3 regions of the Streptomyces sp. NPDC006012 genome follow, and region 3 is predicted to be linked to each of the others. Evidence: riboswitches for the same ligand, from Rfam matches in the RefSeq annotation. Region 3 holds a riboswitch; each other region holds the start of a gene.
The links. A riboswitch is a leader RNA that binds a small molecule or an ion and turns the genes downstream of it on or off. The one in region 3 is predicted to bind cobalamin.
Positions count from the first base shown of each region.

Region 1: it holds a riboswitch for cobalamin, as region 3 does, so the genes downstream of both, ACFYPJ_RS03450 (prenyltransferase/squalene oxidase repeat-containing protein) here and metE (5-methyltetrahydropteroyltriglutamate--homocysteine S-methyltransferase) in region 3, are expected to answer to the same signal.
Region 2: it holds a riboswitch for cobalamin, as region 3 does, so the genes downstream of both, ACFYPJ_RS29040 (ABC transporter substrate-binding protein) here and metE (5-methyltetrahydropteroyltriglutamate--homocysteine S-methyltransferase) in region 3, are expected to answer to the same signal.

Region 1 covers NZ_JBIAIE010000001.1:805,804-808,054, reverse strand. The annotation lists gene ACFYPJ_RS03455 (MBL fold metallo-hydrolase) at 48-1,109, shown strand; cobalamin riboswitch at 1,221-1,352, shown strand; gene ACFYPJ_RS03450 (prenyltransferase/squalene oxidase repeat-containing protein) at 1,479-2,251, shown strand, end outside.
Region 2 covers NZ_JBIAIE010000021.1:84,862-87,112, forward strand. The annotation lists gene ACFYPJ_RS29035 (FecCD family ABC transporter permease) at 1-359, opposite strand, end outside; gene ACFYPJ_RS29040 (ABC transporter substrate-binding protein) at 356-1,408, opposite strand; cobalamin riboswitch at 1,463-1,639, opposite strand; partial or broken gene ACFYPJ_RS29045 (5-methyltetrahydropteroyltriglutamate--homocysteine S-methyltransferase) at 1,722-2,021, shown strand; gene ACFYPJ_RS29050 (ABC transporter substrate-binding protein) at 2,170-2,251, shown strand, end outside.
Region 3 covers NZ_JBIAIE010000006.1:127,707-129,957, forward strand. The annotation lists gene metE (5-methyltetrahydropteroyltriglutamate--homocysteine S-methyltransferase) at 1-1,005, opposite strand, end outside; cobalamin riboswitch at 1,207-1,412, opposite strand; gene ACFYPJ_RS14050 (DUF1345 domain-containing protein) at 1,592-2,224, shown strand.

The sequences.
Region 1 (2,251 bases), on a different contig from region 3:
GCAACCGATGGAACCGGTTCTAGTTATAGTGGGGCGGGGAGGCCATGATGGTGGAGACGTTCGATCACGGCGGCGGTGTGCGGTCCGTGGCGGTGCCCATACCGGACAACCCGCTCGGTCACACACTGGTGTACGTCGTGGACACCGACCGGGGCCCGGTGCTGGTCGACACCGGCTGGGACGACCCGGCGTCGTGGGACACGCTGGTGTCCGGACTGTCGGCCTGCGGCACCTCGGTGGCGGAGATCCACGGGATCGTCATCACCCACCACCACCCCGACCACCACGGGCTCTCCGGCCAGGTCCGCGAGGCGTCCGGCGCGTGGGTGGCGATGCACGCGGCCGACACCGCGGTGGTACGGCGCAACCGGGAGGCACGCCCCGAGCGCTGGCTCGACTACATGAGCGCCAAACTCGCCGCGACCGGTGCCCCGGAGGAACATCTGGCGGTCCTGCGCATACCCGGCGTCCTGCAACGGCGACCGCCCGCTCTCCCGGACCGCGAGATCGTCCCCGGCGACCTCCTGGACCTGCCCGGCCGCCGGCTGCGCGCCGTCTGGACGCCGGGGCACACCCCCGGCCACGTCTGTCTGCACCTGGAGGAGGAGCACCCCGCCGGGCTGCCGGGACACGGCCGCCTGTTCTCCGGCGACCACCTGCTCCCGAAGATCACCCCGCACATCGGCCTGTACGAGGACCCGTCCGCCCAGGCGAACTCCACCGGCCGCAACGGCGCCGAGAACTGGGCGGAGGCCATCGACCCGCTCGGCGACTACCTCGACTCCCTGGAGCGCATCGGCCGGCTGGCCCCCGCCGAGGTACTGCCGGCCCACCAGTACGCGTTCACCGGCGGACCGGCCCGCGTACAGGAGTTGCTCGCGCATCACGAGGAGCGGCTGGCCGGACTGCTGACCCAGCTCGTCGAACCGCTCACGCCCTGGCAACTGGCCGAGCGGATGGAGTGGAACCGGCCCTGGCCGCAGATCCCGCACCCCTCCCGGAACATCGCCGTCGCGGAGGCCGAGGCCCATCTGCGCCGCCTGGTGAAGCAGGGCCGGGCCGAACCGGTACCGGGCACCGACCCGCTGAGGTACGTCAGGACCACCTGACCGGGACCGCACGACGGCGGCCCTCTCCCGGACCGCTTTCCCCGCACCACGTGACCGGCCCGCCCCGCCGCACGGCCGTCTGTCACGGCCACCCCTCGGGGGTCCGGAGGGGGGCCGGTAGAGTGATGGGGTCGTCATCAGACCCGTACGGGGGGAAGCCGGTGCAATTCCGGCGCTGACCCGCAACCGTGAACCGGCCGTCAAGGCCCGGTGAGCCGGACTGCCCCAAACGGAACGTGACCGGCTCAGGTGCGTCGGCAACCGCCCGCGCACGGCACCGTCGAGGTTTACGGGGCCGAGCCGCCCGGGGTGTCCCGTGCTGCCCGGCTTCCTCGCGAACCGACCCGCGAAGAGAGGCACCCGCCGAGCATGAACGTCCGCCGCAGTGCAGCGGTCCTGGCCACCGTCGGCGTGCTCGCCGCCGCGTCACCCGCCCTGGCCGCGAGCCCTTCGCCGTCCCCGTCGACGGCCCTCCCGTCCGGGCTGTACGGCGACGCGGATCCGAAGTTCGACGGCGTCTGGCGCCAGTCGCTGGCGCTGCTCGCCCAGCGCACCGCGTCCGTGACGCCCGCCGCCAAGGCCGTGGACTGGCTGACCGGACAGCAGTGTGCGGACGGGGCGTTCGCCGCGTTCCGCGCCGATCCGGGGCGGGCCTGCGACGCCAAGGTGGTGGTCGACACCAACAGCACCTCCGCCGCCGTTCAGGCCCTGACCGCGACCGGCGGCCACGACAGCGCCGTCGGCAAGGCCGTGACCTGGCTGAAGTCGGTGCAGAACAAGGACGGCGGCTGGGGGTACACGCCGGGCGGCGCGAGCGACGCGAACTCCACGGGCGTCGTCATCGGCGCGCTCGCGGCGGCCGGTGAGCGGCCCGCGGCAGTGGTCAAGAACGGCCGGACGCCGTACGACGCGCTGCTCGCTCTTGCCCTGCCCTGCTCCGGCGACGACGGCGGCGCCTTCGCCTACCAGCCGGACAAGAAGGGCAAGTTGGCGGCCAACGCGGACGCCACCGCGGCGGCCGTGGTCGGCCTGCTGGGCGCGGGCCTCACCGCGAAGGCGGCCACAGCGGGCGACGCGCCGAGCGGGGCGCCCGGCACGGACTGCGCCGGCACCCACAAGCCCACCCCCGAACGGGCCGCGGC
Region 2 (2,251 bases), on a different contig from region 3:
GCTCCCCCGCCCACGCCCAGCACGACCACGGCGACCGCTCCGGTGGACGCGCCGGAGGAGACCCCGAGCACGAAGGGGTCGGCGAGCGGGTTGCGCAGCAACGACTGCATGACCGCCCCGCACACGGCGAGTCCGGCCCCGCACACGGCGGCCAGCAGCGTGCGCGGCATCCGCAGGTTCCACACGATTCCGTCCCGAAGCGGCGCCAACGTGCTGTCGCCGAGGCCGAGATGGGCCGCGACGGACGCCCAGACGTCACCGGTGGAGATGTCGGCGGGGCCGATCGTCACGGCCACGGCGATCGACACCAGCAGCGCGGCCGGTCCCCCACCCGTCAACAGCAGCGAGCGGACGCTCACTTGGCGAACCCGAGGCCACGCAGACCGGCGGCGACGTTCTCGATCCCCTCGATCGTGCGGATGGAAGGGTTCATCGCCTGCCCGCTCAACGGGACGTACCGCTTCTTCTTCACGGCCGTCAGATTGCGGGTGGCGGGGTTGGTCTCCAGGAAGCGGATCTTGGCCTTCGCGGTCTCCGCGGTCTGCTGCCTGCGGGTCAGGTCGCCGATCACGATGACGTCGGGGTCGCGGTCGGCGACGGTCTCCCAGTTGATCTGGGGCCATTCGTCGTGGGTGTCGGAGAAGGCGTTCTTCGCGCCGACCGCGCGGGTGATGGCGCCGGGAGCCCCGCAGCAGCCGGCGAGGTAGGGCGACTGGGAGTTGGCGAACCAGTACATGAGGGAGATGTCCGAGGCGTGCAGTCCGGCGGTGGCCGTGCTCACCCGCTTCCTCAGCGAGGCGACGAGCTTCTCGCCGCGCTTCTCATCGCCGAACGCACGTGCCAGGTTTCGTATTTCCCCGTAGACGGCGTCGAGGGTGAGCGGTTCGCTGCGCGATCCGTCGCCGCCGCTGTCGTTGTCCTTGCCCGCGGAGCAGTCGGACGGCGAGACGTAGGTGGGCACGCCCAGCTTCTCGAACTGCTCGCGGGTGGCGACCCCGCCCTTGCCGAGGGTGGAGACGAACGAGGCGGTGACGAAGTCGGGTTCGGCGTCCAGGGCCTTCTCGAAGGAGGGCGCGTTGTCCGCGAGGCGCGGCACGGACGCGTTGGCCTTCTCCAGACCCTTCATCACCGGGTCGGTCCAGGTCGCCGTACCGGCCATGCGGTCGGCGAGGCCGAGGGAGAGCAGGATCTCCGTGGTGCCCTGGTTGAGGGAGACGGCCCGCTTCGGCGCCGACTTCAGGGTGACCTGGTGGCCGCAGTTGTCCAGCGTCACCGGGTAGCCGGCGGCTGAGATTTCCTCCGGCTTCGCGTCGTCGTCGCCGGAGGAGCCGCAGGCGGTGAACAGCAGAGCGGACGCGAGGAGAAGCGCCGGGGTACGGGGAAGGGCGGGGGTGCGGAGCACGGGCATGCCTCTGGAGTCGGGGCTCGTACGCGGAGCCTGGCCTACGGACGTCCCTCCGCGCCGGGGCGCGAAGGTGCCAGCAGGTCTTCGGACTCGGGTTCGTCCGGTCGGGGCGCCTTCCCGGTCTCCCAGTGGCGTCGTGCCCCGCCCGTCCCCCTCACCGCTGCGCGTCAGTTCCGGGTTCGCACCGGATTCCCTGGCCTCGGGTGTGGCTCGACTGGCCCACCGAGGCTATCAAGTCCGCCGTACGGTCAGATGGTGCGATCGGTCACCCGCGTGTGCCGGCTCACCATCCGGATGCCGGACGCAACCCTCCCGGCTCCCTGCCGTCCTGCTGCCGACCACGACCATCGGCTCGTGCCCGCAGACCGGGCAACTGCGCACCGCCCGCGCCGACCTGCGTGCCGGGCGGATCGACTCGTCCGGCTACGGCGAACGCAGCAAGGCGGAGATCGGCGAGGTGGTCGCCTCCCAGGAGAAGGCGCGCCTGGACGTCCTGGTGCACGGCGAGGCCGAGCGCAACGACATGGTGCAGTATTTCGCCGACCAGCTGACGGGCTGCCTCGCCACCCAGCAGGGCTGGGTCCAGTCCTACGGCACCCGCTGCGTCCACGATCCGCCGTTCAGGCCGTGGAGCACCTGCCGCCGCCCCCTCCTCAGGCCGTGGAGGACCTCTCGCACCCCCCGGCTACCGAAGCCACCGAGCCCAATAGTAAGGTATGCCTCGCCTAAGTATTGAACGTTTCATCACAGCTTCAGGAGCACCCATGTCTCTTCGACGCCGCGGCGCAGCCGCCGTCGCCGGCGCCCTCGTGGCCGCGCTGTCCCTCACGGCGTGCGGTGGGTCCG
Region 3 (2,251 bases):
ACAGGAGGCCGCCACGTCGACCCGGTCGGCCAGACCGAGCAGCGTGCCGAGCGTGGCGAGGGATTTCGCCAGGTCGTTGACCCAGATGTTGCGGCCGTCGACGACGCCGGCGACCAGGCGCCTGCCGGGCAGCCCGCCGACGGCGGCCAGCGCGTCGAGCTGGGCGGCCCCGCCCCCGGTGAAGTCCAGCGCGAGCCCGTCGACCGGCGCGTCGGCCAGCACGGGCAGGGCCTCGCCGAGCCGGTCGAAGTAGGAGGCGACCAGCAGCCTGGGCCGGTCGGCGCGACCGCCGAGGTGCCGGTAGGCGCGTGCGACGGCACCGAGTTCGGCCGGGGTGCGGTCCTGGACGAGGGCGGGCTCGTCGAGCTGCACCCACGTGGCGCCGGCCGCCCGCAGGTCGGCCAGGACCTCCGCGTACACCGGCAGCAGCCGGTCGAGGAGGGTCAGCGGATCGAAGTCCGCGGCGACACCCGGCGCGGGCTTGGCGAGCAGCAGGTAGGTGACGGGTCCGACCAGCACCGGGCGGGCCGCGAGGCCCAGGGTCAGGGCCTCCGTCAGCTCCGCGACCTGTTTGGCCGAGTCCGCCGCGAACACGGTGTCCGGACCCAACTCCGGTACGAGGTAGTGGTAGTTGGTGTCGAACCATTTGGTCATCTCCAGCGGCGCCAGATCCTGGGTGCCGCGGGCCATGGCGAAGTAGCCGTCCAACGCGTCCGCCGCGACGGCGGCCCGGTGGCGGTCCGGGACCGCGCCGACCATGACCGTGGTGTCCAGGACGTGGTCGTAGTACGAGAAGTCGCCGGTGGGCACTTCGTGGATGCCCGCCTCGGCGAGCTGCCGCCAGGTGGCCCGGCGCAGTCCGGCGGCGGTGGCACGCAGCGCGTCGGCGCCGACGCGGCCGGCCCAGTAGCCCTCGACGGCCTTCTTCAGTTCCCGGTGCTGTCCCTGACGCGGGTAGCCGTACACGGTGGCCCGTGCCGCCCCGGTGGTGGGCTCGGTGGTCACGGAGATCTCCTTCGCGAGACGATTCCCTGAGGTCCCGGCGACGGGGCGAGAGCGCGAAGGGGTGCCGGACCGGACGGAACGAGCACGCGTGGCAGCGTGCGGCCCTGCGCCTGGCATCACTCCCCGGACAGTGTCCGGAGGTGTCCCCGACCCGCCCTCGGGGTCACCGGGATGTCCGCGCACGAGCGGTCGCGCGCGGGCAGCGGGCAGGTCTTCGGACTCGCGGGCACATCTCGTCCGTACGAAGCACGTACGAGACTCCTACTGGCCGTCGCTTCCCAGGCCCGGTACCTCGGGCCCAGTGCGTATGACGGCGGTCGTTCCCGCTCACCGCTGCGGGGCAGTCCCGGATTCCCACCGGGTTCCCTCTTGCGACGCATCCCGTCCGGCTGACGGGGCGAACCAGCTGCACCGGCCACCCTACGGGTCGGGCCGCCGCCGCGTACGGTCGCGTCCGGCATTCGGATGGCGGCCCGCCCCGCTGCCCGACGACTGCCGGACGGCGTCCGTCCGCCCCGGGTGCGCCTCCCGGCGCCCGGCCGTGGCTGCCTGCGTGGCGGAGCCCCGGACGCTACTGTTGCGGTCCATGGGTGCACGGTTGCCGCTCTCGGCGGTCTCCCGGCTGTTCGGATCGGCGGCCGTCGGCGCGGTCATCGGCGTGGCCGTCGGACTCCCGACCGACCTGCCCCTCGGGCTGCTCGCCGGCATCTCGGCGGCGGAGACGTGTTTCGTGGTGGCGGGCTGGATCGTGCTGTGGCCCCTGGACGCCGAGGAGACCCACCGCAACATCCGCCGCGAGGACTTCCGTCCGGTCCTGGACGAACTCGTCGTGGTCGTGGCCGCCCTGTGCGGGCTGCTCGGCATCGTGCTGCTGCTGGCGTTCGGCAGGTCGGCCGACGGCCATGTCGCCGCGGCGGCCGCGCTCGGCGGGGTCTTCATGGCGTGGGCGGCCCTGCACATGATGTACGCGACGCGCTACGCCCACCTCTACTGCACGGCGGCCGGCGGCATCGACTTCAACTCGGACGAGCCGCCGGCGTACCGGGACTTCCTGTACTTCAGCTACAACCTCGGCATGACCTATCAGGTCTCCGACACCAGCGTGTCGAGTTCGACGATCCGCGCGGTGGCGCTGCGGCACTGCCTGCTGTCGTACGTCTTCGGCACCAGCATCCTGGCCACCGTGATCAACCTGGTCGTCGGGATCGTCTCGGGCTGACACACCGCTCCCGCGCCGTACCGAACG